One region of the Arthrobacter sp. SLBN-112 genome, then DNA from elsewhere that is predicted to be linked to it. Evidence: predicted binding sites of a transcription regulator. Region 1 holds the regulator's gene; the other holds the start of a gene.
The links. The regulator HrcA, encoded in region 1, represses chaperone genes, less so after heat shock. The targets are predictions, from matches to a motif close to TTNGCACTCGNNNNNNNCGAGTGCNAA.
Positions count from the first base shown of each region.

Region 2: groL (chaperonin GroEL) is a predicted target of HrcA. The motif match lies at 2,906-2,932, and genes of this name have one in related genera.

Region 1 is NZ_JAUSXY010000001.1:2,915,297-2,920,807, reverse strand. It holds partial or broken gene dnaJ (molecular chaperone DnaJ) at 1-1,086, opposite strand, end outside; gene hrcA (heat-inducible transcriptional repressor HrcA) at 1,171-2,184, opposite strand; gene QF050_RS13675 (DUF3097 domain-containing protein) at 2,359-3,210, shown strand; gene QF050_RS13670 (DUF4870 domain-containing protein) at 3,328-3,738, shown strand; gene hemW (radical SAM family heme chaperone HemW) at 3,741-4,970, opposite strand; gene lepA (translation elongation factor 4) at 4,996-5,511, opposite strand, start outside.
Region 2 is NZ_JAUSXY010000001.1:4,337,085-4,342,595, reverse strand. It holds gene QF050_RS20110 (uracil-DNA glycosylase) at 1-47, opposite strand, end outside; gene QF050_RS20105 (DUF3263 domain-containing protein) at 176-505, shown strand; gene QF050_RS20100 (LytR C-terminal domain-containing protein) at 557-1,189, shown strand; gene QF050_RS20095 (cold-shock protein) at 1,351-1,557, shown strand; partial or broken gene QF050_RS20415 (ABC transporter substrate-binding protein) at 1,557-2,006, shown strand; gene QF050_RS20410 (ABC transporter substrate-binding protein) at 2,059-2,820, shown strand; gene groL (chaperonin GroEL) at 3,110-4,744, shown strand; gene QF050_RS20080 (sugar ABC transporter substrate-binding protein) at 4,828-5,511, opposite strand, start outside.

The sequences.
Region 1 (5,511 bases):
CGCTGGCAGCGAGCTTTCCCTCGGTGATCTGTTCCCCGCGGAGCTTGGCGAGCTGGCGCAGCAGGTCCTCCTGCGCGGCGTCGAGTTTGGCGGGAGTATCAACCTGGAGGTGGACCTTCAGGTCACCGCGCCCGTAGCCCCTCAGGTGGGTGACGCCCAGCCCGCGCAGGGTGATGATCTCCCCCGACTGGGTGCCGGGTTTGACGTCGATTTCCTGGCTGCCGTCGAAGGTTTCCAGGCTGACGTCCGTGCCGAGGGCGCGGCCGCGGTCATGGGGATGTGCAGGGTGGCGTGCAGGTCGTCGCCTTCCCGGACGTACGTGGCGTCGTTGTTGACCCGGATCTCCACATAGAGGTCGCCGGCGGGCCCACCGGCTGGGCCCGCTTCGCCCTGCCCGGAGAGCTGGATGCGGGTGCCGGTGGCAACGCCGGCAGGGACCTTGATGGTCAGCGACCGGCGGCTGCGGATGCGGCCCTGGCCGCTGCATTCGTTGCAGGGATCCTTGATGACCGTGCCGAACCCTTCGCAGGTGCCGCACGGGGCCGCCGTCATGACCTGGCCCAGGATGGAGCGGACGGCCCGCTGGACCTGGCCGCTGCCGCCGCAGATATCGCAACGCTCGGGGTGGGTGCCGGGGCGGCAGCATGATCCCTCGCACGTGGGACAGACGACGGCGGTGTCCACTTCGAGCTTCTTGTTGACGCCAAAGACGGCGTCGCGAAGATCGATCCGGACGCTGATGAGTGCGTCCTGTCCCCTGCGCACCCGGGACGCCGGACCGGACGTGCCGCCGGCGCCGAAGAAGGTATCGAAAATGTCCTGGAACGCGAATCCCTGGCCTGCGTAGCCGGCGCCGCCGAAGCCGTTGTCCGTTCCGTTCTCGTTGCCGGTGGTGTCATAGATGCGGCGCTTTTGGGGGTCGGAGAGGACCTCATAGGCGTGAGTGACTGCCTTGAAGCGTTCCGACGCGTCCGCTCCCGGGTTTACGTCCGGGTGCAGGGTGCGGGCCAGCTTGCGGTAGGCCTTTTTGATCTCTTCGCCCGTAGCTTCGGGTGAGACTCCAAGGACGTCATAGTGGCTGCTCAAAGTTTGTATCTCTTCCTTGTTGTACTGCGTGCAGTTGTGCCCGGTGTCCGGTCTTGCAGCCGAAGGTGCTCCGGCAGCGGAGGGTCAGGGCCCCAAAATCCTGGAAAGGTAGCGGGCCACGGCCCTGACGGCGGCCATGGTTGTGGGGTAGTCCATTCGCGTGGGGCCAAGGATCCCTACCTTAGCGGCGCTGTCAGGGCCATAGGCGGTGGCCACCACGGACGCCTCGGCGAGGCCGTCGTAAGGGTTCTCCCTTCCGATGCTGACTGCCACGCCGCGGTGGTCCTGGGCCATTTCGCTCAACAGCCGCAGCATCACCACCTGCTCCTCGAGTGCTTCGAGCACCGGCCCGATGCTGAGTGGGAAGTCTACGTTGGATCGGGCCAGGTTGGCCGTTCCGGCCATGACCATCCGGTCTTCCCGGCTGCTCTGGGCCAGAACCTCGAGCCCGTGCGCCAGCGCGTGCGCGGCCTGGCGGTGAGGGTGCGGCGCAGCTGCCACGACGGCGGGCAGCGCCTGGGCGAGGTGGCTCAGTGGGGTGCCGCCCAGGGCTCCGAGGAACCTGGTCCTCAGCTCAGCGAGTGCTTCGTCGCCAAGGTCCTGGCCGACGTCGATTACGCGCTGCTCCACCTTGCCGCTGTTGGCAATAAGCACCACCAGGATTTTGCGCGGGGCCAACAGCACGAATTCGATGTGGCGGACAAGGGCCCTGCTCAGGTGCGGGTACTGGACTACGGCCACCTGGTTGGTCAGCTGGGACAGCAGGCGGACCGTGCGGTCCAGGACGTCGTCGAGGTCGTCCGCGCCTTCCAGGAGCGACTGGATGGCACGACGCTCGGCCGCCGACAGGGGCTTGACCGCTGAGATTTGGTCCACGAACAGGCGGTAGCCCTTGTCCGTGGGAATACGCCCTGCGCTGGTGTGCGGGGCGGTGATCAGGCCCTCATCTTCCAGCGCCGCCATGTCATTGCGGATGGTGGCGCTGGAAACGCCGAGATGATGCCGCTCCACCAGCGCCTTTGAGCCAACGGGCTCGCGGGAGTGGACGTAGTCCTCCACGATCGCCCGCAGCACTTCCAGTTTGCGTGGCTCGCTCACTCTCCACCTCCATCCACGGTCCGGGGCGCACGCCCCGTCCGGCGCCGCCCCAGCGGTTAGCACTCGACATGCCTCAGTGCTAACAGTCTATTATGCCTCGACCCGTTGTTAGCATTGGTACCGCTCCGGGGGGAACTCCGGAGGTGAGGACCTAACGCGAGGCGGATCGAATCCATGGACTACCAGAACTGGGGCCCCCGCGGGATCTCCGCCCCGGCCCGGACCGAACTGCCCGAGGTTCCCGTGGAGCGCGGCATGGTGCTTGAGGAGGTCCAGTCCGGCTGGGTGGGAGCTGTCACCCGGGTGGAGAAATCGGGCGGAATGCACGTGGTGGCCCTGGAGGACCGCCGGGGGAAGTCGCGTTCCTTCCGTCTTGGCTTCGGGTTCCTCCTGGAGGGCCAGCCTATCCGGCTGATGCCGCCGGCACCGGCCCGGGCTGCTTCCGGTCCCGCCGCCGGACGGACCGCCTCCGGGTCGGTACGGGTTGCCGGGCGGCGGGCCCAGGTGGCAAGGGCCAGCCGGATCTGGGTGGAAGGCAAGCATGACGCCGAACTCGTGGAGAAGGTGTGGGGAGACGACCTTCGGGTGGAAGGCATCGTCGTCGAGCCCCTGCACGGAATCGACGACCTCACCGCCGCGGTGGCGGACTTCAGGCCGGGACCGGGGAGGCGGCTTGGGGTGCTGGTGGACCACCTCGTGCCCGATTCCAAGGAATCGCGCATCGCCGACGCAGTGATGGCGTCCCCGGGCGCGGCGGGAAATGTCCTCATTGTCGGCCACCCCTACGTCGACGTGTGGCAGGCCATCCGGCCCGCGGTACTGGGCATCCCGCAGTGGCCGGCGATTCCCCGCGGGCAGGACTGGAAGACGGGCATCCTGAAAGCCTTTGGCTGGCCGCACGCAACGAAGGAGGATGTTGGGCTGGGGTGGCAGAAACTCCTGGGAGCGGTGCGCACCTACGCCGACCTGGAACCATCGCTGCTGGGACGGGTTGAGGAAGTGATCGATTTTCTTACCGTGCCCTGACGGCCGCTCCCGGTCCGCGACCCAGTATTCTGGATAGTGCGATGCCTGATTTTGGCAGCGTTGCACCAAGTCCTTATTTGTAGTCAGCACCACTTGCACCCAGAAGGAAAACAGACTGTGGCAGAAAACGCACGTGATCACAGGGACGGCCAAGGCCGTTCCGCGTACCATGGCGTCCCCGCCAATGCCCTGCCGCTCACGGCCAGCGAAGACCGCCAATGGGCCACGCTGGCCCACTTCGGCGGCATCCTGGGGTGCATTCCGTCCCTGCTGATCTACCTGATCTTCCGGGACCGCGGACCGTTCACCGCACAGGAGTCAAAGGAAGCGCTGAACTTCAGCCTGCCGCCCACCATCGCAGCGGTGCTGGCCAACATTCTGGTGTTCATTCCGTACGTGGGAAACATCTTCGCCGTCATCGCCACGCTGATCTGGGTGGCGCTGACCTGCTTCTCGGTGGCTGCGGGGATCCACGTCAACCGGGGCCAGCCCCACCGCTACCCGTACAACCTGCGCTGGATTAAATAGCGTTAGTCGGGCAGGATCCGGCGGACCACGGCGTCAGCCAGGAGGCGGCCCTTCAGCGTGAGGACCAGCCGTCCGTGGAATGCCGGGGCGGGTTCCACCAGGCCGTCCGCGATCAGGCCGGCCACTTCATGGCGTCCCAGGGCGCTGAGCGTCGAGACTTCAAGCCCGGACTGCAGGCGCGCCTCCAGCATCACCCGCTCCAGCCTCCTGGTGTCCGGGTCCAGGGTTTCCCGGCCCGCCGCCGGGGAAAGGCCCTGCGACAGCCGGTTCGCGTACGCCGAAGGGTGCTTGACGTTCCACCAGCGCACCCCGCCCACATGTGAGTGTGCGCCGGGGCCAATCCCCCACCAGTCATCGCCGCGCCAATAGGCCAGGTTATGGCGGCAGGCCTGCTCCGGGGTCCGTGCCCAGTTGCTGACCTCGTACCAGCCGAGCCCGGCTGCGGTGATCAGTTGGTCGGCGAGCTCGTACTTATCGGCGTGGTCGTCGTCGTCGATTCCGGGGACCTCGCCGCGCCGCATCTGTGCGGCGAGCTTGGTACCGTCCTCGACGATCAGCGCATAGGCGCTGATGTGCTCGGGTTCGTAGGACAACGCTGTTTCGAGGGAATACCGCCAGTCCGCAACGGATTCGCCGGGCGTGCCGTAGATCAGGTCCAGGCTGACGGCAAGTCCCGCCTCCCGCGCCCACTGGACTACCTGCGGAACCCGGCTCGGTGTGTGGGTTCGGTCAAGGACCTTCAACACGTGCGGGACGGCGGATTGCATGCCGAACGAGACCCGGGTGAAACCGGCTTCCTTGAGGATGGCAAGGGATTCGGGCGTGACCGAGTCGGGATTGGCCTCGGTGGTGACTTCCGCGCCTTCCTCGATTCCCCACTGGTCGATGGATGCACGGAGGATCATGGCGAGGTCGTCGGCCGGCAGGAGTGTGGGGGTTCCGCCGCCGAAGAAGACGGTGCTGAGCTTGCGCGCCGGGACGCCGGAACGTTGCAGTACCTGCGCTGCCAGCGCCACTTCCGAGACCGCCGTGCCCGCGTACGCGTCCTGGGATGCGCCCCCGCCGAGTTCCGTGGCCGTGTAGGTGTTGAAGTCGCAGTACCCGCAGCGCACGGCACAGAACGGAATATGGACGTACAAGCCGAAGGCCCGGGCCGCCGCGCCGTCTGCTGCCTGTGCGGGCAGCAGGCCGTCCGACGGCGCCGGGTCGCCAAGGGGAAGAACGCTGGGCATCAGCGGGTCCCCCGCTGCGCGGTGGTCACTTCTTCTTGGCCTTGTCCTTTGATTCGTCCGTGGTGAGCGCGGCGATGAACGCTTCCTGCGGAACTTCCACAGTGCCCACCATCTTCATGCGCTTCTTGCCTTCTTTTTGCTTCTCCAGCAGCTTGCGCTTGCGCGAGATGTCGCCGCCGTAGCACTTCGCCAGCACGTCCTTGCGGATGGCGCGGATGCTTTCGCGGGCGATGATCCTGGAACCGATGGCTGCCTGGATGGGCACTTCGAACTGCTGCCGCGGGATGAGTTCGCGCAGCTTGCCGGTCATCATCACGCCGTAGGCGTAGGCCTTGTCCTTGTGCGTGATGGCGCTGAAGGCATCCACCTGTTCGCCCTGGAGCATGATGTCGACCTTCACCAGGTCGGCTGCCTGCTCGCCGTCGGCCTTCCAGTCCAGGGAACCGTAGCCCCGGGTCTTGGACTTCAGGATGTCGAAGAAGTCGAACACGATCTCTGCCAGCGGCAGGCGGTAGCGGATTTCCACCCGGTCCTCGGACAG
Region 2 (5,511 bases), 1.4 Mb from region 1:
TCCGCCGGGTCCTGCGGCAGGTCGAACAACGCATCCGATTCAAACATCGTTCCATTCTTGCAGGAGGCGACTGCCGGCGGGCAGGCGTGTTGACGGCCGGCTCGAATGACACTCCTGTAATTCGGCCGGTAGCATGGGGGTAAGACATTTACCGTAACCAGCGAAGGAGTGTGCCGTGGCGGAACCGGCCCGGGAACACCTGCCGGAGCAGGACCAACGGAAGTCCCTGCTGGTGGATTTCACGCTCCGTGATTCCTCGCTCACCGAGCGGGAACAGCAGATGCTGGCGCTGGAACGGCAGTGGTGGAAGTACGCCGGGGCCAAGGAACAGGCCATCCGGGAGCTGTTCGACCTCTCCGCAACCCACTACTACCAGCTCCTCAACGCATTGATCGATCGCGAGGATGCCCTGGCCCACGATCCCATGCTGGTCAAGAGATTGCGTAGACTACGTACGTCGCGCCACCGTGCACGCACCGCCCGCCGCCTCGGATCCGACGCTTAACACGACCCGGGCCGGGACCCTGGCAGCAATCAACAAGGATGTCCTTCCACCATGACCAAATACGCCCGCGATGAATTCGACAAGGTCCCCGAGGCCGCGTCGCGACAAGGTGTCCACCGGACGGCCTCTGCGCCGTCCAGGGTGCGGCTGTGGCCCATCCTCGCCGTGGGCGTGGCGGCACTGGCCATCGGCCTGGTGTCCTTCCTGATCCTTCCCAAGCTCGGCTTCAACGCCACGGGCACCGAGGCATCTGCCAGCGTGGAATCCACCGCATTGGCCGGGACCGGATCCACCACTTCCGCCACGCAGGAAGCCGCGCCTTCGGCCAGCTCGGAACCGTCGGCCACCGCCGAACCATCCCGCAGCAGCAACCCGGAGCCCACAGCTTCCCCCAGCCGGCAGGCCGTCGTCGACCGCACACAGGCAGTGGCCGTCTACAACGCGGCGGGTACCGCGGGACTCGCCAGCCGGGTGGGCGGGATAGTCCAGGCTGACGGCTGGCGGCTCGGACCGGTAGGCAACTGGTCAGGCGCATCGCAGAAATCCTCCGTGATCTATTACGCCGGTCCCCAGCAGCTGGCCGGCGCCCAGGAGCTCGCGGCACTGCTGAACATCCCCACCGTCGTCAGCAGCACCGAGTTCCAGGTGCCCCTCGTGGTGGTCCTCGGCCCGGGATACCGGTAACCGGGCGGACTCAGTTACGCCTGCATAACGTTCGCCGCTCCGGGCCTGCCGCTGCCTTCGACGCGTAGCGGCCGTTGGCTAGAGTGAATCCAGGCCACGGCCCGCCGGGCAGCACGCACAGCACCGGCCCATCCGGCCGCAACGGAAAAGAGTTGGTCACCATGGCACTGGGAACCGTCAAATGGTTCAACGCTGAAAAGGGCTACGGTTTCATCACTGTTGACGGCTCCAGTGATGACATCTTTGTCCATTGGTCTGCGATCCAGGGCGAAGGCTACCGGGCCCTCGAGGAAGGCCAGCGGGTGCAGCTGGAGGTCGGCGAAGGCGAAAAGGGCCCGCAGGCAGAAAACGTCCGGCCGGCGCAGTGATGCCGATCAACCGTCCTGCCGTCCGCGCCGCCTTGGCCGTCTCCCTGGCAGCCGTGCTCGGCATCACAGCATGCTCCGGTACGGGCGGAAACGCCCGGGTGGAATCCGCCGAGGCGTCCGGCGACGGCGTCCTCCGGGTGGGCCTGATACTGGACAACACCGGTGACAGTGCTTTCCTCAACGCGCCCCAGCTCGCCTCCGCCAAGCTGGCCGTCCAGGACGTCAACGCTGCAGGCGGCCACAAGGGCAGGCCCGTCGAACTGCTGCCCGTACATCCGGATCTGGAAACCGCCGGGCAGGCAAATGCCCTGCTGGCCGCCAAGGCGGACGTGGTCATCGGACCCACCGACTCCAGCCATGCGGCGGCCGCCGTCGACATTCTCTCCCGCGCACGGACGCCACTGATCTCACCGGCCAACACTGCCGCCGGCCTGACCGGAATGGCCAGCGGCGGCTACTACTTCCGCACCGCTGCCGCCGACGTCGCCCAGGGGCCCGGTCTTGGCCAAACTCGCCAAGGACGCCGGCGCAACCAGCATCAGCGTGCTGTACCAGGAAGGTTCCTACGGCAAGGACCTGCAGGCCGCCGTCACGGAAGCGGCAAAACAGTCCGGACTTACCGTCCTTCCCGGGGCCGGCTTCACAACGGGGGACGCCGGCGCTGCGGCAAGCTCCGTCGCCAAAGCCAAGCCGGACGCCGTCGTCCTGGTGGCCCGCGAGGGCGCCCAGAGCGCGTTGGCCGAGCTGAACAAGGCCGGCCTCAGCGGTTCGCGCATCATCATGAGCGACGGCGCCTTCGCCCGCTACGGGTCAGGGCTGGGTTCCAAGGTCCTGGACGGCGCCCGCGCCGTGGTCCCGGGGCAGTTGCCCTCCGCCGCTTTCCAGGCAAAGCTCCTGGCGGTGGACCCGTCCCTGAAGGATGTCTCCTACGCTGCCGAAACCTATGACGCCGTCACGCTGGCTGCGCTGGCTGCGGCCCGCGCCCAGGATGACGCCGGCCGCTCGATCGCCGCCAACCTGATCCCGGTATCCGGCGGGACGGCGGCACCCGGCTCCGGATCGGCCGCCGCGCCGTGCCTGACCTACAAGGCGTGCCTGGGCGGCCTGGCTGCCGGCCCCGACATCAATTACGACGGCGAGTCGGGCCCCATTGCCTTCGACGCCAACGGGGACATCACCACGGCTGACTTCTCCGTGTTCACCTACGGAGCTGACAACAACCCCACTCCAAGCGGGCGGGAGACCGCCGGACATCCGGGCTGATCGCCCTCGGCGAAGCCACCCCCGCCAGCTGCCCGTCCGGCGACTTTTCGCTTGCACTCTCACCGGGGGAGTGCTAATTATTGAGTTAGCACTCTGACGTACCGACTGCTAAGCAACGCCCGGTTCCGGCCGGCGGCGCAGAGCATCGGTCGAGGAGCGAAAGAAACACCTCACTTCAGTGAGATCCCCAGCCGGAGGCATACAGAGGCCGCTGTCGAAGGATCGTCCGTCGCGGGCACTGCAGCGAAGGTTCATTCTTAACGACTGTCCCGAAAGGACTACTGCCGTTATGGCCAAGATCATTGCATTTGATGAAGAGGCACGCCGCGGCCTTGAGCGTGGCCTGAACACCCTCGCCGACGCCGTTAAGGTCACCCTCGGCCCGCGTGGACGCAACGTCGTCCTCGAAAAGAAGTGGGGCGCCCCCACGATCACCAACGATGGTGTTTCCATCGCCAAGGAGATCGAGCTGGACGATCCCTACGAGAAGATCGGCGCCGAGCTGGTCAAGGAAGTTGCCAAGAAGACTGACGACGTCGCCGGCGACGGTACCACCACGGCAACCGTGCTGGCCCAGGCGCTGGTCAAGGAAGGCCTGCGCAACGTTGCCGCCGGCGCCGACCCGCTGTCCCTCAAGCGCGGCATCGAGAAGGCCGTCGAGGCCGTCACTCGCGAACTCCTGGCTTCCGCCAAGGAGATCGAAACCAAGGAAGAGATCGCGGCCACGGCCTCCATCTCCGCCGGTGACGACGAAATTGGTGCCCTCATTGCCGAAGCCCTGGACAAGGTTGGCAAGGAAGGCGTCATCACGGTCGAGGAGTCCAACACCTTCGGCCTGGAGCTTGAGCTCACCGAAGGCATGCGCTTCGACAAGGGCTACATCTCCGCCTACTTCGTCACCGACGCCGAGCGCCAGGAAACGGTCCTTGAAGACCCGTACATCCTGATCGTCAACTCGAAGATCTCCAACGTCAAGGAACTGGTTGCTGTCCTCGAAAAGGTCATGCAGTCCAACAAGCCGCTGCTGATCATCGCCGAAGACATCGAGGGTGAGGCCCTGGCCACCCTGATCGTCAACAAGATCCGCGGCACCTTCAAGTCCGTTGCCGTCAAGGCTCCGGGCTTCGGTGACCGCCGCAAGGCACAGTTGGCAGACATCGCCGTCCTCACCGGCGGCCAGGTCATCTCCGAGGAAGTCGGCCTCAAGCTCGAGACCGCAGGCCTCGAACTGCTGGGCCAGGCCCGCAAGGTTGTTGTCACCAAGGACGAGACCACCATCGTCGAAGGTGCCGGCGACGCCGACCAGATCGCCGGCCGCGTATCCCAGATCCGCGCCGAGATCGAGAACTCGGACTCCGACTACGACCGCGAGAAGCTGCAGGAACGCCTGGCCAAGCTGGCCGGCGGCGTTGCAGTCATCAAGGCCGGTGCCGCCACCGAGGTTGAGCTCAAGGAACGCAAGCACCGCATTGAGGACGCCGTCCGCAACGCCAAGGCTGCGGTTGAAGAAGGCATCGTCGCCGGTGGCGGTGTAGCCCTGATCCAGGCCGGTGCCAAGGCATTCGCCAACCTGCAGCTGTCCGGCGACGAAGCAACGGGCGCCAACATCGTCCGCGTTGCCATCGACGCTCCGCTGAAGCAGATCGCCTTCAACGCCGGCCTCGAGCCCGGCGTGGTTGTCGACAAGGTCCGCGGCCTGCCCGCAGGCCACGGCCTGAACGCAGCCACCGGCGAGTACGTCGACCTGCTGGCTGCCGGCGTCAACGACCCGGTCAAGGTGACCCGCTCTGCCCTGCAGAACGCGGCCTCCATCGCCGGCCTGTTCCTCACCACCGAAGCAGTGGTGGCAGACAAGCCCGAGAAGTCTTCTGCCCCCGCCGGTGGAGACGACATGGGCGGCATGGGCGGCATGGGCGGCTTCTAAGCCCCTCTGCCGGGACCTGTCCCGCTGACGTGAAATGCGGCCCCCTCCTTTGCGAGGGGGCCGCATTTTTGTTGCCCGGGGGCCTACTTCCTGGCGGAAGCCAGCATCCCTTCGACTTCCTTCTTGAAGGCGTCAGCGGCTGCCTGCGGTGTCAGGCGGTCGTACAGCACCTCATCCGTGTAGCGCTTGATGACGTTCTGGACGCTGCCCGCACCCACCGGTGGAACCGGCGGCGCGCCCTTGATGTCCGGCGCTATGTCCTTGAGGAAGCCCACCACCGTGGTGTCCGCAGGCTTCAGCGCCGGAGTGATGGCGGAGACGATCCCGGCGTTGGTGGGCACACCGCGGTCCGTCATCAGGATGCCGCCCGCCTCCGGGCTGTTGGTGAGGTAGTCGATGAATTCGGCGGCCTGTTGCGGGTGCTTGGAGCGGGACGAAGCGGACCAGAACATCGTGGGCTTGTAGTACATGCCGTTACTGGCTGATGCGCCGCTGATACTGGGGGCCCGCAGCATCTTGATGTTGCTGCCCGTGGTGGACTCCAGCGAACCGAGCTGGTTGGTCCACCACCATGCCATGGCCACCCGGTTGGTACCGAACAGGCTTTCCTCCAACCCCGCCCCCGCGTCCTCGGTGGCGACTGTGGCAGGCGGGCTGGCCTTTGAATCGCGTTGGTCCTTGAGCCGTTCCCAGAAGGATGCGGCGGTCGCGGTCCCGAACCCGAGCGCGCCGTCACCCGTGTAGAGGTCTTCTCCGTGCTGGCGCAG